Regions from separate parts of the Labrenzia sp. THAF35 genome, predicted to be linked through region 1. Evidence: predicted binding sites of a transcription regulator. Region 1 holds the regulator's gene; the other holds the start of a gene.
The links. Region 1 encodes LexA, which represses DNA repair genes until DNA is damaged. Its sites were predicted from a motif close to TGTTCNNNNTGTGTTCNG; they were not measured.
Positions count from the first base shown of each region.

Region 2: the regulator LexA is predicted to act here: its motif matches at 1,990-2,007, upstream of FIU93_RS14745 (UvrD-helicase domain-containing protein).

Region 1 covers NZ_CP045380.1:4,230,668-4,246,523, forward strand. Annotated here, with positions in the region: gene FIU93_RS19380 (methyl-accepting chemotaxis protein) at 1-1,325, opposite strand, end outside; gene gltA (citrate synthase) at 1,761-3,053, opposite strand; gene gltX (glutamate--tRNA ligase) at 3,290-4,714, opposite strand; gene FIU93_RS19395 (ComEC/Rec2 family competence protein) at 5,137-7,254, shown strand; gene lexA (transcriptional repressor LexA) at 7,259-7,969, opposite strand; gene FIU93_RS19405 (hypothetical protein) at 8,091-8,894, opposite strand; gene FIU93_RS19410 (acyl-CoA synthetase) at 8,987-10,567, opposite strand; gene FIU93_RS19415 (alpha/beta hydrolase) at 10,721-11,530, shown strand; gene fumC (class II fumarate hydratase) at 11,552-12,937, shown strand; gene FIU93_RS19425 (fumarylacetoacetate hydrolase family protein) at 12,997-14,148, opposite strand; gene FIU93_RS19430 (FCD domain-containing protein) at 14,345-15,103, opposite strand; gene FIU93_RS19435 (PilZ domain-containing protein) at 15,347-15,715, opposite strand; gene FIU93_RS19440 (hypothetical protein) at 15,725-15,856, opposite strand, start outside.
Region 2 covers NZ_CP045380.1:3,223,005-3,238,860, reverse strand. Annotated here, with positions in the region: gene FIU93_RS14745 (UvrD-helicase domain-containing protein) at 1-1,957, opposite strand, end outside; gene ligA (NAD-dependent DNA ligase LigA) at 2,344-4,497, opposite strand; gene FIU93_RS14735 (hypothetical protein) at 4,646-4,879, shown strand; gene recN (DNA repair protein RecN) at 4,967-6,634, opposite strand; gene FIU93_RS14725 (outer membrane protein assembly factor BamD) at 6,757-7,605, opposite strand; gene lpxC (UDP-3-O-acyl-N-acetylglucosamine deacetylase) at 7,834-8,778, opposite strand; gene ftsZ (cell division protein FtsZ) at 9,036-10,814, opposite strand; gene ftsA (cell division protein FtsA) at 10,930-12,252, opposite strand; gene FIU93_RS14705 (cell division protein FtsQ/DivIB) at 12,249-13,163, opposite strand; gene FIU93_RS14700 (D-alanine--D-alanine ligase) at 13,151-14,077, opposite strand; gene murB (UDP-N-acetylmuramate dehydrogenase) at 14,077-15,048, opposite strand; gene murC (UDP-N-acetylmuramate--L-alanine ligase) at 15,061-15,856, opposite strand, start outside.

The DNA.
Region 1 (15,856 bases):
GCGAGGCTGATAACGCCAAGTGCGCTGGAGCTGGAGGCTTGTGCAGCAGCGCTCTGATTGGTGGAGATGGTGGTGATTTGCGTCTGCACTGTCTGAGACAGTTCCGTCATGGTGTCGATCTGTTCGGCGAGCTGGAGCTGATTTGAAGCCAGTTCGGAAAAACTCGCAGCGAAGCTGTCGATAGAGCTCTTCACAGCCGGGACGATGTCGGAGATCGCCGGGAAGTCCTTGGCGCTCGATTCGAGCCGGGACGCCAGTTTGTCGAGGCCCTCGATACCGGTCGTCACGGTCTGCTGAGACGTGTCGCTCGGCGAAAGCATGAAGTAGAACGCGGCGGCCTTTACTGCGTTTGCGTCTGCCTCGATCTGCATAACCGTGTCCGCGACACTGTCGACGACATAGAAACGCTGGTTGATCTGGTCAGCCTGTGCATAGACATTGTCGATGGCCACATTTGCCTGTGAACGGATTTCCTTCACATCGGAAACAAGCTGCTCGAACCCCGCCTTGGCAGCATCTGTCAGGTCGAAGATCGCAATGTAATCCTTCGTCTCGGTCAGTTTGCCGAGTGTCTGCTCCAGTTCGGCCGTTTTGGCAGCAAGCTGCTGGAACTTGCCGGGGTCGACGCCGTCAAAACTGTTTGCTGCCATCTGCTTGGCAGAGGGCACAAGCAGGGCAACCCGATCCTTGATGTCTGAAAGCTGCTTGGCGTTGTTGGCTGCAGCGTTGAAAAGATTTTGAAGAGTAAGCGCCTCTTCCTGGAAACCGGCAGCAGCCTGGCCGACCTTGTTGGCGAGCACCAGCGTCTTGCGTGCGTTTGTCTCGTCCTGGCTGACGCCGTCTCGCGCCATCAGGGCCTTGCCGAGGATCTCCGAAGAGATCTTCTCAAGATTTTGCACAGCGCCATCAAGTTGCTGTTGCTTTGCGGTCTGTGTCTGCGTCAGGCCGACGACCTCTTCGAAAGCCTCACGGAATTGCTTTACAGCGGTAGCTGCTTCAGCGACGGGAACCTGAGCTTCGGGATCAGCCTTGAGCTGGTTCTGGAGCGTTTCAAGTTCGGCACTCAACACACCGATGTCGGAGATTGTTGCTTCAGCTGTCTGAAGGTCCTGTGAGGACAGGAAGCTTTCCTTCTTGCTTGCCAGGTTTTGCAACTGTGCAATGGCGGAAGTTGACTGTTTGGCAACCTCCATGCGCTCCGAGAGGGTCAAGACGCTGTATGCGCCAACACCACCTACAATGCCCGTAAGGGCAACAACGGCAGCAAAACTACCGCCGACTTTTACCCCAAACTTCAAGTCAGAAGCGAACTTCAGGAAACTCATGTTAACCCCTCGAAACCCCAGCGTATTCAATGTGCGCTATTTGTTTGAAAGGGTAAGCAAAGATTCCTTATTATTCGTGAAAATTCTCTATTACGGGAATTTAGGGCGTAATTATAACGATTAATTCTTTATCTCATATGTAAGTGAGGAAAGTTAGAGAAATATCATTCTGAGTTTTAAGTGCGTGTTTTTTATTTTTTGTTTCATTTTATTTTTCGGAAAATATTCGATATTTTCTATTCTCAAGAATAATGACAGGTGAATGCTTTTTTCCTTGCCTCGATTGAACGGGAAAAATATTTCTTGGATTTGTTTTGTTTCCGCTGGGTAACAAAATAAAGAAGACGCCCGGCAATAAAGCCGAGCGTCTTCCGTTTTGATATGCATTCAGCTGAAATGCTGCTGCAAATTCCAGGCGCTTGTCTGTGTACGGCCTTAGCGGCGCTGGTCGATCGGCGTGTAGTCGCGCAGTTTTTCACCAGTGTAGAGCTGACGCGGACGGCCGATGCGCTGGGACGGATCTTCCACCATTTCCTTCCACTGGGCGATCCAGCCGACGGTACGGGCCAGAGCGAACAGAACGGTAAACATCGTGGTCGGGAAGCCAAGCGCGCGTAGCGTGATACCGGAATAGAAGTCGATATTCGGGTACAGCTTCTTCTCGACGAAATATTCGTCGTTGAGCGCGATTTTTTCCAGCTCCATGGCAACGTCCAGCAGCGGATCGTCCTTGATGCCAAGCTCGCCGAGAACTTCGTGCGTGGTCTTCTGCATGATGCGCGCACGCGGGTCGTAGTTCTTGTAGACGCGGTGACCAAAGCCCATCAGACGGAATGGGTCGTTCTTGTCCTTGGCACGAGCGACATATTCCGGAATGCGGTCTACGGAGCCGATTTCCGACAGCATGTTGAGCGCTGCTTCGTTGGCGCCGCCATGTGCCGGCCCCCAGAGGCAAGCGATACCGGCTGCGATACAGGCAAACGGATTTGCACCGGAAGAACCTGCCAGACGAACCGTAGAGGTCGATGCATTCTGCTCATGGTCGGCGTGAAGAATGAAGATGCGATCCATGGCGCGGGCCAGAACCGGGTTCACCTTGTATTCCTCGCAAGGGACCGCGAAGCACATGTGCAGGAAGTTTGCCGCATAGCTCAGGTCGTTGCGCGGATAAACGAATGGCTGACCAACGTGGTACTTGTAAGCCATTGCGGCGATGGTCGGCATCTTCGCGATCATGCGCAGGGAGGCGACCATGCGCTGGTGCGGATCGGTGATGTCGGTCGAGTCGTGATAGAAAGCGGACAGCGCCCCAACCGTTCCGACCATGACTGCCATCGGGTGGGCGTCGCGACGGAAACCGGAGAAGAAACGGTTCATCTGTTCGTGGATCATCGTGTGGTAGGTCACACGATTGACGAAGTCGTCCTTCTGGGTCTTCGTCGGCAGTTCGCCGTAGAGCAGAAGATAGCAGGACTCCAGGAAGTCGCCGTGGTCGGCGAGTTGCTCGATCGGGTACCCGCGGTAGAGCAGGGTGCCTTCGTCACCATCAATATAGGTGATCTTGGACTCGCAGGAGGCGGTGGAGGTGAAGCCCGGGTCGTAGGTGAACATGCCGGTGTCCTTGTACAAGGACGAGATGTTCACAACCGACGGTCCGATGGATCCGTCAAGAACGTCGAATGCGTGGTCGTTACCACCGACATTGAGCTTGGCGTTGTTGTCGGCCATTCAGAAACCCCTTTACGTTAAACGGATGTGCTGTCCTGGTTTGACCCTTCAGGCGATGGGTCCCGTTTCCGGTTGCCGGACCAGCACTGGAGACTTTTTCGCGTCTTGCGTAGCCCATTTACTGCACTGCCGCAAGCTGGCCGATATAACGCTTTGGTCAAAGACGGATTTCGCCAACCAGAGCGACTGCCGGAAGCTTGGCTTTTGCCTAAAAATGCATCCGGCAGTGCTTTGTCTCAGGTTGCCTGATCCTGAATTCTGGCAAGGGATTCTTCCCGGCCAAGAGCGATCAGGACGTCATAAATGCCGGGTGACGTGCCTCGGCCCGTCAGCGCGGCCCGTAGCGGCTGCGCCACCTTGCCCAGTTTCAATTCCTTGTCTTCCGCGTAGGCCTTTACAGCAGTTTCCAGCGGGTCCGCGCTCCAGTCAGAAGCGCTGGAAAGAACTTCGTGAAGATCCTTCAGGATCGCCCGGGCCTCGTCGTCCAGGATCTTCTGGGCCTTTTCGTCGGTGTCGAGCGGGCGCTGACGCCACAGATAGGAGGCGCTTTCCGTCAGTTCGACCAGGGTCTTGGCCCGTTCCTTCAGTCCGGGAAGTGCTGCAAGTGCGGTGTTCTCGTTGTCACCATCGGCAAGCCAGGCGAGAATCTGGTCGCCGCCTTCGGCATGTGCGAGATAGACCTTCCAATGGCTCAGCAATTCGCCGTCATCGGTCGCGCGCATGTAATGACCGTTGAGGTTCTCAAGTTTCTTGAAATCGAAACGCGCAGCCGACTGGCCGACAGCGTCGAAACCGAACCACTTGATCATGTCTTCGAGTGAAATGATCTCCTCGTCACCATGGCTCCAGCCGAGACGTGCCAGATAATTCCGCATGGCCTGCGGCAGATAGCCCATCTCGCGATAGGCTTCGGCGCCGGTGGCACCGTGACGTTTTGAAAGTTTTGCGCCGTCCGGCCCGTGAATGAGCGGAATATGCGCCATTGCCGGCACATCCCATCCCAGAGCCTTGAAGATGAGCGTCTGGCGGGCTGCATTCGTCAAGTGATCGACGCCGCGGATGATGTGTGTGATGCCCATGTCGTGATCGTCCACCACAACAGCGTGCATATAAGTCGGCGTCCCGTCGGAGCGCATCAGTACGAAGTCATCAAGGTCCTTGTTCGGGATCATGACGCGACCCTGAACGAGATCGTCGACCACCGTCTCGCCTTCCTGAGGGGCCTTGATGCGGATGACTGGGTCAACGCCGGCCGGGGCTTCGGAGGCGTCTCGCTCGCGCCATGTCCCGTCATAGCGGGGTGGCTTGCCCTCGGCGCGGGCTTTCTCGCGCATGGCGTCAAGCTCTTCCGGGGTGCAGTAGCAGCGATAGGCCGTGCCGTTGGCCAGCATTTCCTCGACCACTTCCTTGTGGCGCTCAACACGGGAAAACTGGGAGATCGGATCTCCGTCCCAGTCGAGCCCAAGCCAGGACAGGCCGTCAATCAATGCGTCCACCGCTTCCTGCGTGGAGCGAGCCCGGTCCGTATCTTCGATCCGCAGCAGCATCTTGCCGCCGTGATGACGCGCGAAGAGCCAGTTGAAGAGCGCGGTGCGGGCGCCGCCGATATGCAGGAACCCGGTCGGGGACGGGGCGAAGCGCGTGACGATGTTCTGTGCCATGGTGCTTTATGAAAGTCTCTGTCAGTATGACGGCGCGGAGCGCGCCGGATTGGTGGCGCGGTCTTAGCACAGGCTTTGGCGAGGCTAAATAGGGGCTCCGGCCATTTCTTGGACCAAAACGAGGAGCTGAAGTGACGTCACGGTCCGGTCCGCTCGATATTTCTGCCGGCCGGTCGCAAACGGCAACCCTTGACGTTGAGCGCGAGGATTTATCACCTGCCGTGCTCAAGCCTAAATTACGTGAGAAACGGCGTTCAAGGCTAGCGGGCGCTGGTCACACTTATTTTGCTCACAATGCGTCAGCAGATCGTCTTTGGGATTCGCAAGGGCTGTTGTGGTGTGCCTTCGCGTTTGCCGGGGGAATTGGTGTCTACGTTTGGTTGCCCGAAGAACCTTCCTGGGTTCTGTTGGGAGTTCTGGTCGTGCTGGTAAGCGCGGTTCTCTGGCGTGTGAAGCAGCGCGGCACTGTGGCGGTTTCCGTCGTTCTCTTCCTGGCATTCTTTGCCGGACTGGCAGCCTCCAGTCTTCGCACGGCATATGTTTCGGCGCCGCGCCTTGCCGAACAGATGAACGCGGATCTGGCTGGCTACATAGAAGAGATTGACAGCGGGGCAGCCGGTCACCGGATCGTACTGGCCGTATCCTCGGTCAATGGGCGTCCTGTCGAGGAGGGCGAGTTTCCCGCCAAGGTGCGCTTGCGCGTTCCGGCGGGAGGCGACATTGATGTGGGGCGCACCGTGAGCGTCAGTGCGCGGCTGTTTCCCCCCGCGGGTCCCGTCTTTCCAGGAGGATACGATTATTCCTTCCGGGCCTTCTTTCAGCAGATAGGTGCGACGGGTTTCAGTTTCGGGTCCCCCGAGGTCATCGAGACTGAGGAGGCTGGAAATGAATTTCGCCCTGCCGTTGCCGTTGCCAAGCTTCGAATAGACCTCGCGGAACGCATCAGGGCCAATCTTTCGGAAGGGCCGGAAACCGCACTGATCGTTGCTCTTCTGGTTGGAGACCGCAGCGGAATAACCGAAGAGCAGGAAGAGATTTTGCGGGCCGCCGGACTGGCTCACATTCTTGCAATTTCTGGACTGCATATGGCGCTCTTTGCCGGCGGCGCCTATGGCGCGGTCTTAGTGCTCTTTTGCTTGGTGCCGGTCCTGACGCTCAGGTGGCCAGTGCACAAGTGGGCCGCGCTTTCAGCCCTTGGTGCTGCCGTTATTTATCTGCTTCTGTCCGGTGGTGCGGTTGCGACGCAACGATCGTTCCTGATGATCGCGATTGTCTTTGTCGGAATTCTGGTGGGGCGACGCGGCCTAACCCTGCGAAGCGTAGCGTTGGCTGGCCTCGTACTCTTGCTGATTGCTCCTGAGCGGTTGTTTTTTCCCGGCTTCCAGATGTCCTTCGCTGCCGTGATCTGCCTGGTCGCCGTATATGACCTGTGGCGGCAGCGAGATCGTTCCCTGTCATCTGGTGAAAGAGTGTCCGGATGGGGCAAGGCGACTTGTCTCTACCTCGGCAAGTGGGTTGCAGGGTTGTTCGTAACCGCATTGGTCGCAGGGTTGGCGACCGGCATTATAGGAGCTCATCACTTCAGCCGCATTGCGCCCTATGGCCTTGTAGGCAACTTGCTGGGAATGCCGGTGTTTTCACTTGTTGTGATGCCTATGGGAGTACTTGCATTCGTTCTGATGCCCTTCGGCCTTGCGGCTCTCCCTCTGGCTGTCATGTCTTTCGGAGTTTCACTTCTGTTGAAGGTTGCTTCCTTTACCGCAGCCCTGGATGCCGGCGGCGGAACTTCCGGAAGGCTCGACGGGGCTGCTGCATTGCTGTTGCTATCAGCATTATTTGCCGGATTGTTGGTGCCTGGCAGAAAGCGTGTGCTCGCAGGAGTGCCTCTCGTCGCAGGAATATTGATTGTTCTCACCAGCCGGCCTCCGGATATACAGATTGCTGCAAGCGGCTCTCGAATAGCTGCCCGCGATGAAACGGGAACTTTGCGTTACGCAGCTAGGGGGAGATCGTTTGCAAGTGATCTCTGGCTGCAGTCGGAAGGAGTGAGGAATGATGCGATCTTGTCGCGCAAGATGAAATCGCCTCAAAGAAATTGCGATGACGACGGTTGTGTCATCAGGGCCTACGTCAATTCAGAGGACGCAGAACGGCTGGATGGCAGGCAATCGTTTCTTGCAATCGCGCAGCCAAAGACATTTGAAGCGTTTCAGCTGGATTGCCGATATGCCGATTTGGTCGTGACCGATCTTGTCGCTCCGGAGAGCTGCGGCGCAGCCCTCGTCCTGGATCATGGTACGCGCACCGAACGTGGTGCCGTCTCCATCTGGCTATCGCCCGGTGATTTCAGCCAGGCCGCGAATGCTACGAGCGGTGCCAGTGGACCGGGCCATCCGCCAAAGGAAAATCTGAAAATCGAGAAACTGAAGTTTGCCATCCCTGACCCACCGCGCCCTTGGCATCACCAGGGTAAGGTAACGAGAGACAGCCTGCGTCTAGCCGAGCGCGCCTCGGTGGCCGAAGCGCGCGCAGAGGAGTGACTGGTCAATACTGACGAAACAGGGCAACGAGGCGGCCCTGAACACGAACGCGGCCGGGACCGAAGATCCTGGTTTCATAAGCCGGGTTGGCTGCTTCAAGAGCGATGGAAGCGCCTTTCTTGCGCAGCCTCTTCAAGGTGGCTTCTTCATCGTCCACAAGTGCAACCACGATGTCGCCACTGTCGGCGCTGTCGGTCCGGCGGATAAGCACGGTATCACCGTCCAGAATGCCCGCCTCAATCATGGAATCACCACGAACTTCCAGCGCGTAGTGTTCCCCGCGACCAAGCAGGTCCTGCGGCACTGTGATGGAATGGCTGTGTGTTTGAATGGCCTCGATGGGCACGCCGGCTGCAATGCGGCCCATGACGGGGATTTCCGTAACACTGGACACCGGCACCGGTGCAGCTTTTTCAGGCTCCGGTTTGCCGAGTGAGCCTTCAATGACTTCAGGTGAGAAGCTGCCTCTTGGCCGTGGAGCGCCCAGGCCGGGTGCGATGGAGTCCGGAAGACGAACAACTTCCATGGCTCTGGCCCGGTTCGGCAGGCGCCGGATGAAGCCACGTTCTTCAAGCGCGGTGATCAGGCGGTGAATACCGGACTTGGAGCGCAGGTCGAGCGCATCCTTCATTTCGTCGAAAGACGGCGGCACACCGGTTTCTTTCAGTCTTTCGTGAATGAACATGAGCAGTTCGTACTGCTTGCGCGTCAGCATGTAGGCGTCCCCTGACCGAGAAAACATCTGGTACAAATCAAGAACATGGTACCTGTTCTCATTGTGTTCTGCAAGGGTAAATGTTCTCTTACTGTTCTTGGCCTCGAACAAGTTGCCGTATTCAATCCGTCTCCGATATCGGATTCAGGTCATCCTTCGATCCGGTCATGATCAGCAGTTCACAGGTGATCAAAGTCGGCGCGCCACCAGCGGTTAGAATGCCCCGATGCAGTCCACCTTCGAGATCAACGGCGCGGATTGGGACGCAAAGCTCTTGATCCGGTTTCGCGCCAGCGTTTTCAGTCAGGAGTATCTCGGAGATCAGACCTGTCATCGGCTGGGCGTCGCGAAACGCTGCTCCGGCCAGACTGCCCAGTCCATAGACTTCGTAGGAGGGTGCTTTCAGCTCTTTTGCGAGTTCTTGGATGCTGTCCGTCAGGTCGGCAAACGGAGCGAGTGTGGTGATAAGCGCATTGTAGTCGGTTATCCGTGACTGTTCGTCATCCTGTTGCACACGAAACAACGTGAATTCGGTTTCCGGATCCAGCGATGCCACGAAGGCTGCGCCTTGCAGGCCGTACCCTTTGATGGCCCCCTGATGCGCAACCTTCAGCGTATGCGGCAGTAAGTGGCCAAGGTGCTCGACTTCTTCCTCACGCCAAGAGGCGTGTACATGAGCGAACCATTCACCATCTCGTATCCCGAGAATGGCAACTGCGGACTCCAGCGTTGCGCCTTTCGAGGAGTGCGTGTCGCTGTACCAGGCTGCATGTCTGTCATCGATTGCACAGGCAGGCATTACGAAGTCGAACGCTTCGAGCGTGAGCCCGGAAAGATCGAGAACGGCGGAGCTCAGTCCTTGGTGCGTGGCGAAGCGGCCCAGCGCCTCCAGCAAGGGAGTTTGCTCTGCCAGGGAGATTTCCAATGGTTTCGCCAGACATCTGGCATGGGGGAGCCGATTGATGGCAGAAGGGCCGGGATGACGAATGTCGGACAGAGACCTGGGGGCGGGCCGTCTCACAACAGGCCTTTCTCGGTCAAATGCTCCCGCACCAGTTTCTTGGTGATCTTGCCATAGGCACTTGTCGGCATTGCGGGAATGAAGAGATAACGTGCAGGCATCTTGTAGCGGGCGATCTTGCCGTTCAGATAGTCGCTGAGTTCCTGAGGGTCGGGTGAATTGTCTGGGGCAGCCACACAAACGGCTAGGCCAACTTCGCCCCATTGCCTGTCCGGAATGCCGAGAATTGCGACCTCGGAAATATCCGGATGTGTAAGCAGCACTTCCTCGACTTCCTTCGGGTAGACGTTGGAGCCACCAGAAATGTACATGTCCGACGCTCGGCCTGTCAGGAAGAGGTAGCGCTGTTCATCCATGTGACCGATGTCTCCGGTGCGGAACCAGCCGTTCCGGAAAGACTTCTGGTTGGCGTCTTCGTCTTCCAGATAGCCAGCACAGACCGCCGAACCGATGACGCAGACTTCACCCGTTTCATTGGGGGGCAGATGATTGCCTTCCTCGTCCTGAATCGAAACCTCTATACCTGTGCGCTCCGTACCGCATGTGCCGCTGCGTGTCTCAGGTCCATCCTCCAGAAAATGATCCTGTGGCCGCAGCACGGTGATGTTTCCGGTGACCTCGCCAAGCCCGTAGTATTGAACCAGAACGTGCCCCAATTTCTGGAGTGCCAGCTTCTGGTCCTCCCTATACATGGGAGCCCCCGCATAAATGACGTGACGAAGGCTCGAGTGATCGTACTGATCAACAGAAGGGTCTTCCACCAGGCGTTTGACGATTGTGGGAACGGTGAAGAGATTGCTGACCTTGTGTTTTTCGATCAACTCGAATGCAGTCGAAGGATTGAAGCCACCTCCGGGCAGGAGAACATGTGTGGAACCAGCTGATAGCTGGGCAATCAGTTGCAACCCTGCACCGTGTGACAATGGAGCTATGACCAGCGACGCATCGCGCTCCGTCGTCCCGGGCAACAGGTCTGCCATGTAGTTGACGCAAACGAATCCGATCTGCCCGTGACTGAGTACAACCGCCTTCGGGCGGCCGGTTGAGCCTGAGGTGAAGAACAGCCAACAGGGATCGTTATAGTCCACTGCCTCGTTCTGCAGGACCTGTCCCCGGTAACGGGAGAGGAGATCCTCATAGCTTGTGCCAAAGTCGCTGGCTCCAATTGTAATGCATCCTGTCAGCTGATCTCTGGCGTTTCGCACTGCATCGGCCTGAGCACCAAAATCAGCGTCACACAGGAAAACCTTCGCCTTCGCTTTTACCGCAGCATAGGCCGTTTCGCCCGGAGCCTGTCTGAAATTGCAGGGAACCCAGATGGCTCCCAGACGAAATGCGGCCAACATGATCTCGATCATCTGATGCGAGTTCTGGGCCTGGACCAGCAAGCCGTCGCCCTTGGAAACGCCGAATTCCGATTGGAGACCCTTGGCAAGTGCGGAGACGCGCGAATCGATTTGTGACCAGCTCAAGGTGACCCCATCCTCGACAACCGCAGGCCCTGAGGGCCACCGGGCAGCGTTCCTGGACAGAAAATGCGCAAGATTGGCCACGCGATTGGAACAGCGCTCCACCATCTAAGTTTGCCTCCCGACTACTGGTTTTTTCAGACGTTAGGTTGATGGCAGTCCGTTTGACAAGTTGAGATTGGCATTCAGGCCGTTCCGCTTTCTAGGTAAATCGTGCAAGTATGCCGCCGATCGGTTTCGACGTTTGCCTGAGGATTTCGAATGAGTGAGATGACGATTATTGATTGGGACGATGCCTATTCAAATGCTGCCTATATTCCAGGCGCTGACGATTTCATCGTGCGCTGGGCGCAGGAAGCGGAAACCTTCCGGAAAAGCTGGGTCGAAAAGGATCTGGATGTCGTTTACGGGGAAGGGGATCGTCAGCGGTTCGATGTGTTTCGGCCGCAGAGGAAGTCCAAGGGGCTCGTCGTGTTCGTGCACGGTGGCTACTGGCTGAGATTCGATAAAAGTTCCTGGTCGCATTTTTCTAGCGGCTGCCTGGCAAGAGGCTGGACGGTATGCATGCCGTCGTATGATCTGGCTCCTGATGCGCGGATCGCAGATATCACGCGGCAAATCTCTGTCGCGATTACGAAGGCGGCTGCTCGCGTCGGTGGCCCGATCCGTCTTGCCGGGCATTCCGCTGGTGGGCATCTGGTCACACGCATGATTTGCGAAGACAGCCGGTTGCCGAAAGACGTTCTGGATCGAATCGAGCGTGTTGTTTCCATCAGCGGTTTGCACGACCTTCGCCCGCTCAGAAACACGGTGATGAACAAGTCCTTCCAGATGAACGAAGACGATGCCATGGCCGAAAGTGCGGCATTGATGGTGCCCGCCGTTGACTGTCCGGTTGTCGCCTGGGTCGGTGGAGCGGAGCGTCCGGAGTTTCTAAGGCAATCGAAACTCCTTGCGGATGCCTGGCCAATGGCCACCTACAAGGAGGATCCCGGCCGCCATCATTTCGATGTCATAGACGGTTTGAAGGATCCCGATAGTGAACTGACGGAAACCTTGCTGGCCCCTTGAGCCACTTACGAGGAGGCGCATATGCGTACTGAAAGCGACAGCATCGGCGAAATAGACGTGCCGGAGGACAAATACTGGGGGGCACAGACACAGCGCTCCTTGAAGTATTTTTCCATCGGTAGCGACCTGATGCCGATAGAGCTTGTCCACGCTTATGGCGTTTTGAAGAAGGCAGCGGCCCTTGCAAACGAAGAGCTGGGGTTGCTGGATGCAGATCTTGCTCGGTTGATTGTCCAGGCTGCCGACGAAGTTATTGATGGAAAACTTGACGACCATTTTCCGTTGCACGTGTGGATGACCGGCAGCGGAACACAAACCAACATGAACGTGAACGAAGTGATCTCCAATCGCGCCATTGCCCTTGCCGGTGGTGTGCTGGGGTCAAAAGATCCGGTTCATCCGAACGATCACGTGAACCTGTCTCAATCGTCCAATGACAGCTTTCCCGCAGCGATGCACATGGCTGCTGCACTCCAGGTGACGCATCGCCTTTTGCCCGGCGTGCAGATGCTCCAAAAGAGCCTGCAAGACAAAGCCGACGCCTGGGACGACATCATAAAAATCGGCAGAACGCATATGCAGGACGCCACGCCTTTGACGCTTGGTCAGGAGTTTTCCGGTTATGCGGAAATGCTGCGTCAGGACATTGAGCGCATCAGTTTTGCCCTAAAGGATGTCTATGGACTGGCGCTGGGCGGAACTGCAGTCGGGACGGGCATCAATGCTCATCCCCTTTTTGCGGAGTTGTCTGCCACCCGGATCGCGGAACTGACGGACTTGCCGTTCTATACGGCTCCGAACAAGTTTGCGGTTCAGGGGGCGCATGATGCTCTTGTCATGTTGAGCGGAGCCTTGAAGACGCTTTCAGTGTCATTGTTCAAGATCGCAAACGATATCCGCCTCTTGTCCTGCGGGCCCCGCTGCGGTTTCTTTGAGCTGAAAATTCCGGCAAACGAGCCCGGCTCTTCGATCATGCCAGGCAAGGTCAACCCGACGCAGTGCGAGGCACTGGCGATGGTTGCGGCACAGGTGATGGGCAATGACGTCGTCGTCGGGATAGGTGGCGCCAGTGGCTACCTGGAGATGAATGTCTACAAGCCGCTGATGATCAATGCGATCTTGCAGTCGGTAAAGATCATGGGCGACGGTTGCACCAACTTCTCCCTATTCCTGGTGGAAGGCATGGAGCCGAACGAGAAGCGCATCAGGGAGTTTCTGGATCAATCCCTGATGCTGGTGACTGCGCTAAGTCCGGTGATCGGATATGACAAGGCCAGTCATGCCGCACACCATGCGTTTGAGCATGATCTGACCTTGAAGCAGGCGTGCCTTGACCTTGAATTCGTCAGTGCGGAGGAATTCGACCGGGTTGTTGATCCGGCGAAGATGGTCCAGCCGTCGCTTTAGGTCGGCCGAAAGTTTCCTGATGAGCGCTTTCGTGATGCGCTGGGCAATTCGGCGTACGACTACAAGAGACCCCTTTGTGCGAGATTGCGCATGAGGGAGCTTATGCCGAATGTCCATTCCGGACATTCGGTCGAAAGCCGGACCGTGTTGCTCAATCGACCGAGGCCCGGACTTTCGATTGTAACGACGTCGCCCAGTTTGTGAGTGAAACCTTCTCCGGCAACGTCCCGGTCCTGCGTCGGTGCGAAGAGGGTACCGAGAAACAGCATGATCCCGTCGGGATACTGATGATGACGGCCCTGGGTTTGCCGGACCAGATCCACAGGATCCCGACTGATTTCCTTCATCGAAGATCTCCCCTTCAGGATGAAGCCGTCCGCTCCCTCCACCGTCAGGTCCAGTTCTGCCAGTCGAACGTCATCCAGAGAATATCCCTGGTCGAATAGTCGGATCATCGGTCCGATGGCACAGGATGCATTGTTGTCCTTTGCCTTGGACAAGAGCAGAGCCGAACGGCCCTCGACATCACGCAGATTGACATCGTTTCCAAGCGTCGCGCCAACAATCACACCCTTTGAAGAGACTGTCAGAACCACTTCCGGCTCTGGGTTGTTCCAGCTGGACACTGGGTGAAGTCCGACGTCGGCTCCGGTGCCGACGGAGGAAAGAACCTGCGCCTTGGAAAAGACCTCGGCATCCGGGCCGATGCCGACTTCCAGGTATTGGCTCCAGAGCCCCTCGGAGATAAGCGCTTGTTTGACCTTGGCAGCTTCTTCGGATCCGGCTCGCAGGTTACGCAGGCTGTCGCCGATGGTTGCACCTACCCGTGCCCGGATGGCTTCGGCCTTTTGAGGATCTCCTGCCGCTTTCTCCTCGATCACGCGTTCGACCATGGAGTTTGCGAAGGTCACGCCACATGCCTTCACTGCCTGTAAATCGCAGGGAGCCAGAAAATGCAGGTTGGCGAGATCGCTGCAGGTACCAGCCGCGATTTCATCCAGAGTGCCAAGATCTTCTCCTTTAGCTGCGGCAACATAGGCAGCCGGTTCCGTTAGTTCGCAAATATCCCGAACGGTGGGGGCGTCTGCGGACGTGATGTCGAAAACGCGGTTTTCGCGCAGCGTGACGACGGCGGGCCCCCTGACATCGGGTCGCCAGACACGGCCCAAAAATGTGCCGGAGGACAATTCGGTTTCTGAATAGAATTTCATGGCGTTCCCAGGTTGGCCGTTAGGCCATCATTGTTGGTTTTCCATAGTCTGCTGGGAAAATTCTCAGTTGTCCAACAAATGTGGAAACGCAGGCGCCATTCCATAGGTGCGCTAGAGGGAGTGGGTATCTGGTCAGGAAATTACCGGTGTCTCTCTCTGTTTGCCAGACAGACCAACAGGTTTGCCGGCAACCAGGTCACTCCTGGAGGGTCGACGCGACCAGTTTGTCCGCCATGGCCTTGTTTTGCACCAGCATGTCTTTCATGCGTCCACGTGCCAGTTCTGCGTCTCCGGAATCGATCGCTTCAGCAACGCCGACGTGATTGCGACGTGCAATCTTTTCTTCCGGAGGAGTTCGTTGTGAGGCGGCATAGGAAAAGAGCATGACCGCGTAGATCAGATTCTGGAGCTGGGAAAGCATCTGATTGCCACTGGCCTGCAGGATCGTGGCATGGAACATGTAGTCGGCGCCGATCATGCTTTCCTGACCATCCAGAGGATGGATGGCACGCGCGGCCGCAAGAATGGTGTCGCGTTGCTCCCGGCTTGCGTTGACGGCTGCCAGGGCGGCGGCCTCCGGCTCGAAAATCAGTCTGAGGTCGGTTGCTTCCGCATAAATTCTCGCAGTCTGCGGACTTCTTGGGTCATGCCAGCGAATGACGTCCGGATCGAGAAGGTTCCAGTCGTCAAAGGGGCAGACCCGAGACCCATATCTGCGTGCCGTTCGAACGAGCCCTTTTCCGCAAAGCACCTTGATGGCTTCTCGGACAACAGTTCGCGAAACACCGAGGCTGTCGACAAGTTCGTCCTCACGCGGAAGGATCGCGCCTGTCGGATATTCTCCCCGCGCAATCTTTCTACCGAGATGTTCGACCGTATCTTTGACTGCCCCCGTCGGCAGGGATGTGAGGACCTTGTCCGGAAGTTCGAAGAAATTACGCTTTTTATTATCCATTCAACAGACTCAGGCAGTCGGGTCTTTCCAATCGAACTTGATCGGCGAGACCGGCGTTGTGTCCTGCGCATGTTTTACAAGCGAATTTTATAAAATACTAGATTTAATGAGTTGCCACGACGTTTTGCAAAGCTAATACGTCGCTTCTGGAGTCTCTTTATGTCGCTGCTGTTTGAATTATTGACCATTCAGGCAAGGAAATGAATTCGCTGCTTTGAAATTTGTAGGACAATTACTCGGGGCCTAGCCATCCAGAGCATAAAGCCTTTGTGCAAGTTTTCTGACGCCGGTGTTCTTGAAGTGCCGGATACTTGCAGGTGGAACTAAATAGACAACTCCGGCGGCCAGTCCGTCGCGCCAGCGCAGCTGCACTTCGGCAACGGTTTTGGGGACGGCATCGAAGACATAGAACTCTTCCGGCAGGTCGGTAACCTCGTTCAGCACGAGACGGACACCTCCATCGGAAATGTCCCTGATCGTGCAATCGCAAATAAATTCATTGTCCAGACTCGCAAGTTTCGCGGGGCGCAATCTTGTGCGTTGGCGCGGATGCAGGCGACGCTGAATTGCTGCGGCAATGGAGTCCCGTTTCGAAGACAGAAATGAAAACATGGCACAACCTCAGTTGTTGGGTTTTGATGGGGCAAGCGGTCCAGCTGGCCTTAACGGCTCTGGTCTGCCGGAACCGGGGAGTGCGGGCCGATAGCTGGGATCTCCCAGCGTCGAGGGGCGGTGTGTGACTGGTGATTGTGC
Region 2 (15,856 bases), 1.0 Mb from region 1:
AATAGAGCTTTGCGCGTTTCTTCGCCCGGGTGATGCCGACATACGCCAGCCGACGCTCTTCCTCCAGACCGGCGCGACCGGATTCATCCAGCGCGCGCTGGTGGGGAAACAGCCCCTCTTCCCAGCCGGGCAGGAAAACCGTGTCGAATTCCAGCCCCTTGGCCGAGTGCAGCGTCATGATGGATACGGCGTCGGTCGCATCCGCGCTGTCCCGGTCCATGACGAGGGAAATATGCTCCAGGAAACCGGCCATGGATTCAAATTCGTCCATCGACCGGATCAGTTCCTTCAGGTTGTCGAGCCGTCCGGGTGCTTCCGCCGACCGGTCCTGGCGCCACATCTCGGTGTAGCCGCTCTCGTCGAGGATGATTTCCGCCAGTTCGGTGTGTTTCATCTGGTCGAGCTGACGCCGCCAGCGCTCGAAGTTGTCGAGCACGGACTTCAGCGCGTTGCGTGGCTTTGGCTTCAGTTCTTCGGTATCGATAAGCTGGCTTGCCGCCTGCATCAGTGGAATACGCTCTGCCCGGGCAACGCCATGGACCAGTTTCAGCGTCGCATCGCCAAGACCGCGCTTCGGCGTGTTGACAATGCGCTCAAACGCCAGATCGTCCGCGGGCTGCGCGACACAGCGGAAATAGGCCATGGCATCGCGGATTTCCATGCGCTCATAAAAGCGCGGACCGCCGATGACCCTGTAATTAAGCCCCAGCGTGACAAACCGGTCTTCGAACTCGCGCATCTGGAAGGATGCCCGCACCAGAACCGCCATTTCATTGAGCGAATGACCTCGCGACTGAAGGGTCTCGATCTCGTCGCCGATGGTGCGCGCTTCTTCTTCGCTGTCCCAGACGGAGGCCACCGACACCAGGTCGTGGTCGGGTTCCTCGAAATCTGTGAACAGCGTCTTGCCGAGACGGCCTTCGTTAAAGGCAATCAGATGGGATGCGGCAGCCAGGATATGGCTGGTCGAGCGGTAATTGCGCTCCAGGCGAATGACGACAGCGCCCTTGAAGTCATGTTCGAAGCGCAGGATGTTATCGACTTCCGCGCCGCGCCAGCCGTAGATCGACTGGTCATCATCACCGACACAGCAGACATTCGGGTTGCCCTGGGCCAGCAGCCGCAGCCACAGGTACTGCGCGATGTTGGTGTCCTGATATTCGTCCACCAGCATGTAGCGGAAGCGGCGCTGATATTCCTTGAGGACATCCGGCTGGGTCTTGAACAGCGTGATGACATGCAAAAGCAGGTCACCGAAATCGGCCGCGTTCAGGATCGACAGGCGCTCCTGATATTCCTCGTAGAGCTTTCGGCCCTTGCCGTTGGCAAACGCCCGCGCCTCGCCTTCCGGGATATCCTTTGGCCCAAGAGCCCGGTTTTTCCAACCATCCAGCATCCCGGCAAAGGCCTTGGCCGTCCAGCGCTTGTCGTCCAGCCCTTCGGCCTGGATGATCTGCTTGATAAGGCGGATCTGATCATCGGTGTCGAGGATCGAGAAGGACGATTTCAAGCCGACAAGTTCGGCATGCTTGCGCAGGATCTTTACACAGATGGAGTGGAACGTGCCGAGCCACGCCATGCCTTCCACATTGCCGCCGACAAAACCGGCAATGCGTTCCTTCATCTCGCGCGAAGCCTTGTTGGTGAACGTGACAGCCAGAATTTCGGACGGCCGCGCCAAGCCGGTTGCCAGGATATGGGCAATGCGTGTTGTCAGCACGCGAGTCTTGCCCGTACCGGCACCAGCCAGCACCAGAACCGGCCCTTCGGTCGTTTCCACCGCCAGCCGCTGCTCCGGGTTCAGCCCCGTCAGATAGTCCGGTGCCCGCCGTGCCGCCATCGCCCTGGCCGCGATCCCACCTTGCGGCCGCGCGGGAGCAGGCGCGGACTCCGCCCGCGTGCCGATAGGCTGGAATGGATCGTCAAAGGAATCGTCGTACCCGTCCGGGTCGGTCATGGTTTACTGGTCCGGTTTCAAGCGCTTGTTTTGAGAACAATATAGCAACATACCGGCGCTGGCGAGGCAGGAATGACCGATTTGGTGGGGACAAGAAGCGGGCTTTTCTTATTTGAACCGGCAACTGCGTGAGGCCGCCTCCTTTGACAAAGCCGCGACAGATTTCAGGAACCCCAGAGGTTTGCGGTTCCAGCGAGCACAGGAGGTACTGGATCCCGGTCTTGCCGCTACGCGTCAAACCGGGATGACAACGGGCAAAGGCATGTCTTGAAGCCTCTCTTGTCATCCCCGCGCAGGCGGGGATCCAGTAGACGCAGGCACCGGTGGAGCAAAATGCCTCTGTCCCGGCTCTAACCCGGATGACAAAACACGAAGGGAATACCCGCTCAGGCCCCCACCAGATCGAACCAATCACCCTCGGAAATAACCTCGATCTCCAGCTCCTGCGCCTTTTTCAGCTTTGAACCAGCACCGGGACCGGCCACCACGAGATCGGTCTTTTTCGACACGGAGCCTGCCGTCTTGGCACCAAAGCGTTCGGCCATGGCCTTGGCTTCGTCGCGGGTCATGCGCTCCAGCGAGCCGGTGAAAACCACTGTCTTGCCTGCGACCGGTGAGCCGGAGGCGTTGATCTTTTCAGCGTCCTTGGGTGACACCTCGACCAGAAGCGCGTCGAGCTGGTTGAGATTGTGTTGCTCGGCAAAGAACTCCGCCAGCGCCTCGGCAACGATATGGCCGATGCCGTCGATGTCATTGAGCTCTGTCCAGGCTTCGCCCGCCGTGTCATGCGCCGCCTTCATGGCTGCATAGAACACCGCCCAGGAGCCATAGGCACGTGCCAGAAGCTTGGCGTTGCCCTCGCCCACGTGACGGATGCCCAGGGCGAAGATGAAACGATGAAGGTCAATCTCTCGCCGCGCGTTGATTGCCTCGAAAAGGTTCTTCGCCGAAACGGCCCCCCAACCTTCCCGGTTGCGCAACTTGGTGAGAGAGCGTTTGTCCCGCTCCTCCAGCGTGAAGATGTCCGCCGGCGCCATCACAAGGCCTTCCTTGTAGAAGGCGTCGACCTGCTTGTCGCCGAAGCCTTCGATGTCGAAGGCATTGCGCGAGACGAAATGCTTGAGCTTTTCCGTTGCCTGGGCCGGGCAAATCAGACCGCCGGTGCAGCGGCGCACCGCATCGCGGCGCCCGGTTTTTTCCTTTTCCTCGCGCACCGCGTGGCTGCCGCAGGCGGGGCAGACAGTCGGAAACTCGAAGGCTTCCGCCCCATCGGGGCGTTTGTCCAGATCGATGTCGACAATCTGCGGAATGACGTCGCCGGCACGCTGGATCTTCACCGTGTCACCGATACGAAGATCCTTGCCGCCGCGGATCGACTCTCCGTCCTGGCCAATGCCCTTGATATAGTCTTCGTTGTGGAGGGTCGCGTTTGAAACGACGACACCGCCCACCGTGATCGGCTCCAGCTTGGCAACCGGCGTCAGGGCACCTGTTCGGCCAACCTGGATCTCGATGTCGTTGAGAATGGTGTAAGCCTGTTCGGCCGGGAACTTGTGAGCGATCGCCCACCGGGGTGACCGCGAGACAAAGCCGAGGCGTTCCTGCAGGTCCAGCCGGTCGACCTTGTAGACCACCCCATCGATATCATAATCGAGCTGGGCACGGCTTTCCTCGATGCCGTGATAGACCCCGAGAAGCTCTTCCACGGTTTCGCAGCGTTTCATCAGCGGGTTGACCTGGAAGCCCCAGCCTTCCAGCTGCTTGACCATGCCGAACTGGGTGTCTTCCGGCAGCTCGCTCATCTCGCCCCAGGCATAAGCGAAGAACCGCAGCGGGCGGGAGGCCGTGATTTCGGACTTCAGCTGGCGCAGAGAGCCCGCCGCAGCGTTGCGCGGGTTGGCAAAAACCTTTCCGCCATTGGCTGCCATACGCTCGTTCAGCGCCTGAAAATCCTTGTGCGCCATATAGACTTCGCCGCGCACTTCAACGACACCCGGCACCGTGCCGGACAAATTCTCCGGAATATCCTTGATCGTCTTCGCGTTCTCGGTGACGTTTTCACCTGTGGTGCCGTCACCTCGCGTTGCGGCGTAAACCAGAGTGCCGTTTTCATACCGAAGAGACAGCGACAGACCGTCGATCTTCGGCTCCGCGGTAACCGCCAGAGCCCCCATCAGCGGATCGAACTTCAGAAACCGGCGCACGCGGCCGACGAAGTCCCGGACGTCGTCATCGTTGAACGCATTGTCCAGCGACAGCATCGGCACCCGGTGAGTAATCTTGCCGAAACCGGACGCTGGGGCCGCCCCCACCTGCGCAGAGGGACCGTCTTCAAGAATGAGATTGGGAAACCGGGCCTCGATGGACGCGTTCCGCCGGCGCAGGGCGTCATAGTCCGCATCCGAGATCACCGGGGCATCTTCCTGGTGATAGCGGCGGTCATGCTCGGCGATTTCCGCCGCCAGCCGTTTCAGCTCGACCTGTGCTTCTTCCTGCGTCAGGGCGTCGATGTCGGTATGGGCGAAGGAAGTGTCAGTCATGATGTCTTCACGAAATGTGTCAGCGGGAGAGACCGGGTTGATGACCGGATTAAATCGGATACCGGAACCGAATGGCGGGCTCAAGCGTTGATAGCACATCGAACCGGCAAAACTCGATGCTGGTCAATGTTGGAATGAGGAGACACGAATGGCTTATCAGGACCGTGAAACGCATTATGTCGAGAAGACGAACGGCAACAGCGCTGGCTGGTTCATGGCCGGAGCGCTTGTCGTCGCGCTGATCGCAGGCGGCCTGCTCTATGCCAATGGCTTTTTCACGAACGACGAAGAGCTGAGCATCGAGCTGAATGTGCCCAATCTGGGCGAAGGTGAACTGAAGCTGCCTGACATGAAGGAAGCACCGCTCGTCAAGGAGCCGTAAGACCATTTCTCATTTGAAAACTGCACCACAGGGCGGGAGCTTCGGCTAACCCGCCCTTTTTTTGTCCACCGCGCCGGATCCTATTTCCTATTCCGCAGCCGTCAGCAGCCGGCGCGCCGCGGCGCGGGCTTCTTCCGTGATAACACTGCCGGCAAGCATCCGGGCGATTTCCTCGCTGCGGTGGTCTTCATCAATACGCTGAACGCGTGTTGCCACCCGGTCCTTCTTGGTCGCTTCCTTGGCGATCAGGAAATGCCCTGCAGCGCGAGCTGCCACCTGCGGGGCATGGGTAACCGTCAAAACCTGAACGCTGCCGGCAAGTCGTGCCAGACGCAGGCCGATGGCCTCGGCCACTGCACCGCCCACACCTGTGTCGATCTCGTCAAAAACCAGCGTCGGGGCAGAGCCCTTGTCGGCGAGAGACACCTTCAGTGCCAAGAGGAAACGGGAAAGCTCGCCACCGGACGCAACCTTCATCATCGGCCCCGGCTTCGTGCCTGGGTTCGTCTGGACATGGAACTCCAACTGATCGATGCCCGAACGGCTGCGGCTTTCCGGATTGCTTTCCACTTCGACGATGAATTTTGCCCGCTCCAGCTTTAGGTCGGGCAGCTCCATTTCAACAGCCTTTTCCAGTGCCTTGGCTGTCTTTCGCCGCTTGTCCGAGAGGCTGGCTGCCTTCTTGTCGTATTCGGCGCGGGCCTTTCCAGCAGCACTCACCAGCGCCGCCAACTTGTCTTCACCGGCATCGAGATCGGCCAGATCGCCGCTCATACGGGAACACAGGGCGGACAGCTCGTCAACCGGCACCGAGAACTTGCGGGAGGCAGCACGAAGCGCAAACAACCGCTCTTCGACAGCTTCCAGTTCGCGTGGATCATATTCGGTCTCACGCAATGCGCTTTCCAGTCCGCCGCGGGTTTCTTCTAGAAGATCCATCGCCTCTGCAAGCGTGCGGACAGGCTGACCAAGCAGATTGGGCACCTGGTCGGCCTTGCGTTCCAGACGTCGCAGCAAGCTGGCCAGTTCCGGGATTGGCGACGCAGTGCCGTTCAAGGTTTCAAAGGCTTCGTTCAGATCACCGGCAATCTTTTCGACCGCCATCATGTCCGTTCGCCGGGTAGCCAGTTGCTCCTCTTCGCCGGTTTCCGGCTTGAGGGCCGACAGTTCATCGACGGCAGCACGCAGGAAATCAGCTTCGTTGCGCGCGGCTTCTATACGTTTCTCGTGATCTGTCACCGCCTTGTCGGCAGCGCGATAGGTGGCAAAGGCCTGTGCTACGGCCTCGGCTTCGGCCGTCAGCCCTCCGAAAACATCAATAAGAGCCCGGTGGCTTTCCGGGTCAACCAGGGCGCGGTCATCGTGCTGTCCGTGGATTTCCACCAGCAGCGCGCCCGCCTGGCGCAGCAGTCCTGCACTGACGGGTTGATCGTTGACGAAGGCCCGGGTGCGGCCATCGGAGGTCTGGATACGGCGCAGGATGATGTCGCCATCATCGTCGACATCGTTCTCGCGCAGGAACATGCGAACGGGATGATCCGCCGCCACATCAAAGACAGCCGTCACCTGCCCTTGCGCCTCGCCATGACGCACGAGATCGGCATCACCACGCGCGCCGAGTGCCAGCGACAGGGAGTCGAGAAGGATGGATTTGCCCGCACCGGTTTCGCCGGTGAGAACCGACATGCCGGCGGCAAATTCGAGGTCAAGACGGTCGATCAGAACGATGTCACGGATAGACAGCGCGACCAGCATGAAGGGATGCTCCTTAAAGTTCGGCCCACCATATAGGAGGACCGAAGCGTCTTGAAAGAGCCTGTTTGGGCCTTTTCAACCTCATTTGCGAGGCTGAAGCCATTTCGGGATTAAACCAGGCGTCAGATGCTCTTGAAGGCGCGGCTGATCCAGCTGCCGCTGTCTTCGGAAGGCTCGTACCCACCCTTGTTGAGCAGCGAATAGGCATCCTTGTACCACTGGCTGTCCGGGTAGTTGTGCCCGAGCACGGCTGCGGCCGTCTGCGCTTCGTTGACGACACCGAGCGCGTAGTAGGCTTCGGTCAGGCGGAACAGAGCTTCTTCCACATGCCGCGTGGTCTGGTAATCGACGACAACCGTCTTGAAGCGGTTGATCCCCGCGATGTAGTTGCGCTTTTTCAGGTAGAAGCGACCGACCTGCATTTCCTTGCCGCCAAGCTGGTCATGCACGATGCGCAGCTTGCTTTCGGCATCCGGCACATATTCCGATTCCGGGAAGCGCTGGATCAGCTCGTTGAACGCACCGGCTGCCTTCCGGGTCACGGCCTGGTCGCGGGTAATGTCCGGCATCTGGCGGAAATAGGCCTGACCGGCGAGATACAGCATGTAGGCTGAATCCTCGTCCCCCGGATAGAGCGTCACGAACCGCTTCGCCGCAGTTACGGTTTCCGTGTACTTGCCGCGCGAGTAGTTCAGGAACGCCAGGTTCACCAGCGACTTCTTGGAGTATTCAGAATAGGGATAGAGCTTGTCGAGCTCTTCGAATTTCTGGGTCGAATCGCGCAGTTTGCCTTGCGCGCGCAGGGACAGGCCTTCGTTGAACAGAACTTCCGGCGGCGTATCGTTGAGTGCCAGCTCATCCAGATCGTCCTTGCCGCCGCATGCGGCAAGCGCAAGCGGTACAGCCAGAACGGCCAATCTCAGGAAGGTTTTCATGTGTTTGGCTCTGTTCACTTCAGAACCAGTATCCATTCCGTTCACGCCTATACTCCCGGACCTTTCCGGCCCCTAAGGCCCATGTCATGCGGCCTTGCAAATTTATCGACAGGAGTGTTTAGCGGAAATCACCGGTCCCCGTCACGTCCTCATCGGCCATCTGACGGTTTTTTTGAGCAATTTTATGGCAACCGGTCCAAATAGGTTCCGAATTCCGCCGAAAAGAAAACGGCCGCTTCATCAAAGCGGCCGATCAAAATTATATCAGGAGACGTCAGGCCCGAAAGCAGCAGCGGCTGCGATACCGCCCTTGTCGACCTGGCCGACCTTGCGGAATGCGGGCGACTCGACGATTTCGAACGCGCTCGGATCTTCAAACAGCTTGACCAGGATCGCATGGTTCATCTTGTGCCCGCCCTTGTAGGAGCGGTAAAGACCCAGGATCGGCAGACCGGCAAGAGCCAGGTCGCCAACCGCGTCCAGCGCCTTGTGACGTGCAAACTCGTCCGGCCAGCGGGTGCCTTCCGGATTGAGAACCTTGTCCTCGGCAATCGCCACGGAATTTTCCAGCGACGATCCCAGGGCAAAGCCCATTTTCCAAAGCTGCTCGACATCCTTCACGTAGCCGAAGGTGCGCGCACGGGAAAGCTCGTCACGGAACACGTCCGGCGTGATGTCGGAAGAGAACTGCTGGCGACCGATCAGCGGCGTGTCGAAGTCGATGGTGATATCGAACTTGGTGCCGTTGTAGGGGTGCAGTTCGCACCATGCCGTGCCGTTGTCGACACGAACGGTCTTCTTCACCTTCAGGTACCGGCGTCCCCGGTCCAGGCGTTTCAGGCCGATTTGCTCGATTGCTTCGACAAACGCAACGCTGCTGCCGTCCATGACCGGCATTTCCGGACCGTCGATTTCCACGACCAGGTTGTCGACACCCATGCCGAAAAGAGCTGCCATGAGATGTTCAACGGTCGCGACGCCTTCACTGGAAGGATCGCCGAGAACGGTGCAAAGTGCTGTTGCGGATACCTTGTTCCAGAGGGCCGGAACTTCGGTGGAGTTTTCCTGGTCGGTGCGGGTGAACACAATCCCCACACCAGCTTCGGCCGGTACGAGAGTGATCGACGCGGGTTTGCCCGAATGAACGCCAATCCCGTTCAGGGTCACCTGATCGGCTAGCGTCGTCTGTCGGTCAACATATGCGGTCATAAAACCCTGCCCTTCCGGTTTGCGGCGGAAACAAGCCCTCTATTTGCCCTTAAAGGGTTACGGACTTTTAACGATCCCGCGTTGGCTGGGAACATAGTCCCGAACCCCAATTGGGCGAAATAAAGCTTTATTACGATTTGTAACGATTCACAGGCTTTCAAATCACTGAATTAAAACGGGAATTTGTTCCGTTACGGAAACAGCCCGGAGCGTGAACTCCGGGCTGTAACGATCAGGGAAGATGATCGGGTCTCGAATCAGTTGGCCTGACGGCGAAGAAACGCCGGAATTTCCAACTGTTCGTCTTCTGTTGCAGTTACCGGCTTCGGCGTTGCCCGCCCGGTGTTGTCCAGCTGGCCTGCAGCGCCATGGGTTGCGGGACGTTGCTGGGGCGCACGCGGGGCGGCCTGCTGGGCCGGCTGCATCTGCGGAGCAGGACGGGCAACCGGTGCGGCAGCCATGTCATGTTCCTGATCTTCTTCGTGATGGCGGCCAAGGCCGCTTGCAAGGCGACGCAGCAGCCCCATCGGGCGGCGGTCGTCTTCAGCGTGCTCTTCATAGCTCGGTGCCGGAGCAGGCTGCTGAGGACGCTGCTGGGCAACGGCCTGCTGAGGCTGGGCTACATTTGCAGTCTGCTGCTTTGCCTGGATTTCACGTTGAGCGATCGGCGGGAAATCCTCCACCCGCGGCATGCGCGGTGCAGGGTTATGCTCGGCGGCAACCGGCGGAATGTAAGGCTGGCTGACCGGCATGTCTTCTGCAACAGGTGCCCGGGCTTCGTCTTCGATGTCGAGCATCTGCGGCTTGGCTGCAAGCGAACCTGCTGCCGGCTGCACCTTCTTGATCTCGACAGCCGGATCGCTTGCAACGGCGACCGGCTGCGGATCCGGAATGGCAAGTTCCCGTTCCAGATTGGCAACGGCCTTGGCAGCGGCATTTTCGGCATGTGCCTTTTCAGCCAGAGCGGCCGGGCGCTGAGTGTTGATTTCCGGCGTCCGGCTTGCGACCGGAGCTTCCGCCTTTACAGGCTGAGATGCTGTTCCGGGAAACGTGTTGGCCGCAAGGCCTTCCTCCCTGTCAATGCCGGTTGCAACGACGGACACGCGGATGAGACCATCCAGCGTCTCGTCGAAGGTCGCGCCCAGAATGATGTTGGCGTCGGCGTCAACTTCCTCGCGGATGCGGGTAGCCGCTTCATCCACTTCAAACAGCGTCAGGTCGTTGCCGCCGGTAATGGAGATGAGCAGGCCTCTTGCGCCCTTCATCGAGGATTCGTCGAGCAGCGGGTTGGCAATGGCAGCTTCCGCCGCCTGCTGTGCACGCTTTTCGCCGCTGGCTTCGCCGGTGCCCATCATGGCCTTGCCCATGCCGCGCATCACGGAGCGAACGTCGGCGAAGTCGAGGTTGATGAGACCTTCCTTCACCATCAGGTCAGTGATGCAGGCAACACCCGAGTAGAGCACCTGGTCGGCCATCGCGAATGCGTCGGCGAAAGTGGTCTGGGCATTGGCAATCCGGAACAGGTTCTGGTTCGGAATGACGATCAGTGTGTCGACACTCCGCTGCAGTTCCTCGATACCGGAATCGGCGATCCGCATACGGCGAGCGCCTTCGAACTGGAACGGTTTGGTCACCACACCTACCGTCAGTATACCCTGCTCGCGTGCCGCCCGTGCGATAACGGGTGCGGCACCGGTGCCGGTTCCACCGCCCATGCCGGCGGTGATGAACACCATGTGCGATCCGGACAGGTGATCGTTGATTTCGTCGATCACTTCCTCGGCAGCCGCGCAGCCGACTTCCGGCTGGGAGCCTGCGCCAAGACCTTCAGTCACGGCCACGCCCATCTGGACGAGCCTGTCTGAATGGTTCATGGCCAGTGCCTGGGCATCCGTGTTGGCAACGACGAAGTCGCAGCCCTGGAGACCTGCAGTGATCATGTTATTGACGGCGTTTCCGCCCGCGCCGCCGACGCCGAAGACCGTAATGCGTGGCTTCAGCTCCTGAATGTCGGGCATCTTCAGGTTGATGGTCATATTATCCTCGCGACCCACTGGCGCCCCCGGTACGGGAGTAGCCTCTTCTTCCCTAATCTCCTCTGCCATTTCTGGCAGCTCAACTTCCTGGATGTCGTCTTCTTGGCTCATGTCGTCAGAAGCTTTCCCTGATCCATTGGCCCACGCGGGCCAGGTAACCAGATTGCCCGCCCCACCCTGATCTCCGGTTCTTGTGTTCGAACTGTTCGATCTGAGCGACCTGCGGATAAATCAAGAGACCGACAGCGGCGGCAAAAGCCGGACCTTTGGCAGCCTCGGGAAGACCGGCGACGCCTAGAGGCCGGCCAAGACGGACGTTGCGCCCCAGGATGTGACGCGCAACTTCTCCAAGACCCGTGAGCTGACTTGCGCCCCCGGTCAGAACGATCTGCTTACCGACACGCCCGGCAAAGCCGGACGCCGTAAGCCGATCCCTCACGAGTTCAAGGATTTCTTCCACGCGCGGCCGGATAACCCGGGTCAACGCCGAGCGTGGGATCTGGTTCGGCAGGTCGCTGTCGCTTTCCAGCGGCGGCACCGTGAGCATGTCACGATCGTCCGAGCTGGACGCCAGCGGCGAGCCGTAAAGGGTTTTCAGGCGCTCCGCATCCTGCAGACGGGTTGCGAAAGCGCGGGCGATATCGGTGGTGACGTGATTGCCGCCAACGGCAATCGCATCCAGGTGCACCATGTGGCCATCGACGAAGACCGACAGTGTCGTCGTGCCGCCGCCCATGTCGATGCAGGCGACGCCAAGCTCGGCTTCGTCATCCACGATGGTGGACAGGCCACTGGCAAACGGCGTCGCCACCATGGTTTCCACATGAAGGTGACCGCGGTTGATGCACAGTTCCAGATTGCGCACAGGCGGAACTTCCGCCGTCACGACCTGCATGTCGACGCCCAGCTTGTGGCCCATCATGCCACGCGGATCGCGGATGCCGCGGCTGCCGTCCAGCGAATAGGAGATCGGCAAGGCGTGTGTGACGGCCCGGCCATCGGTCACCGAGTGGCTGGAACCGGCGGAAAGCACCCGCTGGATATCGGCTTCAGACACGCTGTCGCCTGCCAGCGGAACATTGGCGCTGTAGATCTCGCTCTGCAGGCGTCCGCAGCTGATGTTTGCGATCAGCGACTCGACCGTCACGCCGGCCATGCGCTCGGCACTGTCGACTGCCAGACGGATGGCCTGTTCGGCAGCATCCATGTCGACAACGACGCCGGACTTGATCCCGCGCGAGCGCTGGTAACCGTACCCCAGCACTTCCACCTTGTGGGAGCGGCTGGAAAGAATTGCCTTTTCTTCCTGCGGCACCAGTTTGGCGATCAGGCAGCAGACCTTCGTGGAGCCCACGTCCAGAACCGACATGATGACGGCACGACGGCTCGGCAGCGGCCGCATCTTCGGCAGGTAGAGGTTGTTGTCGGAGCGGCTCATGTGTCACGCTCCTTTTTGCCTGAGCGGCCCTTGCCGCCCGTCATGACCTTGCGCTGTTCGGCAGCCTCGTCGGAGAGGCGCACGGTCACGCGGTCTGCCAGACGCATGTCGATGGCAACGATATCCCGGGACAGAAGCCCGCTTTCTTCATCCATTTTCACCAGATCTGCCAAGGCGGCGTCGATGTTGTCTTGGGGCAAGCGGATCGAAATCCCGTTCTCAAGCTGCAGGTCCCAGCGGCGATCGCTGATCAGGAACGCCGCGCGCACGCGCGGACGCAGGCCCGGAACCTTCTCCAGCGCGGTGTTGATCTCGGATGCCCGGCGCTGAGCACCGTGGTTCACGACAAGCAGCAGATTGGCATAACGCCCATCCACCTCGTCGGTGATCACGTCACCTGATTCGTTTACGATCGAGACCATGTCGCCGCGCTGCCACAGCGCATAGGGCACGCGTTCCTCGATGTTGATCTGCAGCGTGCTCGGATAGAGCTTCATCACCGAAGCGCTCTTCACCCAGGCCATCTCGTTAAGACGCTCGCGAGCGCTATTTGCGTCGAACAGGGCGAGCGAGGAACCTTCGTGAATTTCCAGCGCTTCCAGGATCTGGAACTCGTTGATTTCACGCTGGCCGGACAGCTTGACGGCCTCGATGCCGAAACCAGCAGCGGACAGGAGACTGTCGGCAACAAGCCGGCCGTGCCCCCCTATGACTATTCCATAACCAATTGTTAAGGTTAAGAAAGTCAGCGCAGCAGCAGATCCGGACCAGCGTGGCAGATCTGCCAGGCGCCCGGCCGAACGCCACACCGGCTGGCGGTGCAAACGCGGCACACCGCGCCCGCGCGGAGCCAGTTCAGCCTCCAGCGGGGTCATCGCGTCCCGGTAATGTTTGCGCCTTATCGACAGCAACTCGCGTCCTCAACCATCCAGCTGACCAGGTCCTTGAAACTCATCCCCTTGTGGGCCGCCATTTCGGGCACAAGAGAAGTCGGCGTCATGCCTGGCTGCGTGTTCACTTCTAGGCAAATCAGCTCTCCGGATCCGTCTTCCTTTTCATCGAATCGGAAGTCGGCGCGGGAAACACCGCGGCAACCCAGAGCCTGATGCGCCTTAACTGCTAGTGTCTCTATGGTTTGGTAAACAATCGGTGAAATTTTTGCAGGAAGAATGTGTTTTGAACCGCCTTGTGCATATTTTGCGTCGTAATCGTAGAAGCCGTGACCTAACGGCACTATGTCGATGACGCCCAGGGCCGTATCATCCATGACGGCACAGGTCAGCTCCCGCCCGCTGATGAACTTTTCGCACATCAGAACGTCAGGGTAAGGCCAGTCCTCCCGACCCAGTTCCTGTGGCGGAAACTCTTGATCTTCCTTGACAATCAGCACCCCGAAGCTCGATCCCTCGTTGATGGGTTTCAGCACATATGGCGGCTTCATCGGATGCTCGCGGGTGATCTCCCGGCGGTTGACAACAAGGTGTTCCGTGACCGGAATTCCGGCTGCATTCATCACCGCTTTTGCCTTCACCTTGTTCATTGCAAGGCTCGAGGCGAGCACACCAGAATGTGTGTACGGGATGTTAAGAACTTCTAATATTCCCTGAACGCAGCCATCCTCGCCGAAGGGACCGTGAAGAGCGTTAAAGACCACATCGGGCTTCAAATCTTTGAGAACAGCGGAAATATTGCGGTCAACGTCGACCCTGGTGACCCGGTAGCCGGCTTCTTCCAGCGCATCGGCGCAGCCCTTGCCGCTGGCGAGGCTTACAGGACGCTCGTTAACCCAGCCCCCCATCAGAACAGCGACATGTTTGCTTGCCATCAGGCAGCCTCCCCTTCCTTGCCCAGAAATGGCTCGATAGCCCCCTGTGCACCAAATTCACCCAGGCGCTTGATCTCCCACTCCAGGCGGATGCCGCTGTGCGCCAGCACGCGCGCGCGCACGGTTTCCCCAAGCAGTTCGAGATCATGTCCGGTGGCCGTTCCGGTATTGATCATGAAGTTGCAATGCATTTCGGACATTTGCGCTCCACCGACGGTCAGGCCACGGCAGCCTGCCGCGTCGACCTCTTTCCATGCCGACGTACCGGGCGGGTTCTTGAAGGTGGATCCGCCGGTCTTTTCACGGATCGGCTGCGCCCGTTCACGGTGGGCGACAACGTCGGCCATTTCCTGCCGGATCGAGGCTTCGTCCTGCGGCACGCCTTCAAAGACGGCGGAGGTAAAGATCAGGTCTTTCGAAGCCTCCGAGTGGCGATAGGCATAGCCCATGTCCTCATTCGTCAGAACATGGCGGTTACCGTCCCGGTCGACCGCGGTCAGCTCCACCATGCGCTCGCGGGTTTCCGTGCCGTGAGCGCCCGCATTCATGCGCAGCGCACCGCCCAGACCGCCAGGAATACCTGTGTAAAACGCAAAACCGCCGAGACCGGCCTTGGCCGCAGCTTCCGCCAGACGCTTGTCCGGCACGGCCGCCCCTGCCCTCAACCTGTTACCGCCGACTTCCTCGATGGAACCGAAGCCCTTTGCACTCAGGCGAATGACAACGCCCTTCAGGCCGCCGTCACGGATCAGCAGGTTGGAACCCAGCCCTACCGGCAGCACCGGAACATCTTTCGGCAGCTTTTTCAGGAAGGCAGCAAGGTCGTCTTCATCCGCCGGCTGGAACATCAACTGCGCGGGACCACCAGTGCGGAACCACGTGACCGCAGACAGTGGCTGGTTGGCCGTCAGCTTGCCGCCGATACCTTCGGCAAGCTCCGGATACTGCTCCAGCAGATCGGGAAACGCCATGTGACGTCCTCCTTAAAGCTCTTCCAGTTGTTTCGGCAGCGCGTATGCCCACTGGGTAATGTTGCCGGCCCCGAGGCAAACCACGAAGTCGCCCGGCTCGGCCAGTTCCTTGACAAGCGCCGGCAGCTCTTCCGGGCCCTCGATCGACCGAACGTTCCTGTGACCGCGGGTCTTCATGCCCGAGACGAGATCGGTATGTGCCGCTCCCTCGATCGGCTGCTCCCCCGCGGCGTAGACAGGAGCGATAATCACCGCGTCCGCATCGTTGAAGCAGTTCGAGAAATCATCGAACAGGCTGTGCAGGCGCGAATAACGATGCGGCTGCATCACCGCGATTACCTTGCCTTTGGTCGACTCGCGCGCCGCATGGAGCACGGCCTTGATTTCAACAGGGTGGTGGCCGTAATCGTCGAATATCTGAACGCCGCCCACCGTACCGGTGTGCGTGAAGCGCCGCTTGACGCCGCCGAAGGCCGCAATGCCTTTTCTGAGATCGTCCGCCTCGACACCCAGCTGCGAGGCAACCGCGATAGCCGCGGTGGCATTCGAAACGTTGTGAAGGCCCGGCATCGGCAGCGTCAGGTCATTCAGTTCGATCACCTGCCCGCTGCGGCGGTCACGAAGGGTCACGGAGAAGATCGACTTGCCACCATCCATCGACACATCGGTGTAGCGAACGTCGGCCTGCGGATTGGCGCCATAGGTGACGACACGCCGGTCTTCGATGGTCCCGATCATCGTCTGGACTTCGGGATGGTCGAGACACATGACGGCAAAGCCGTAGAAGGGTACATTTTCAACGAACTGC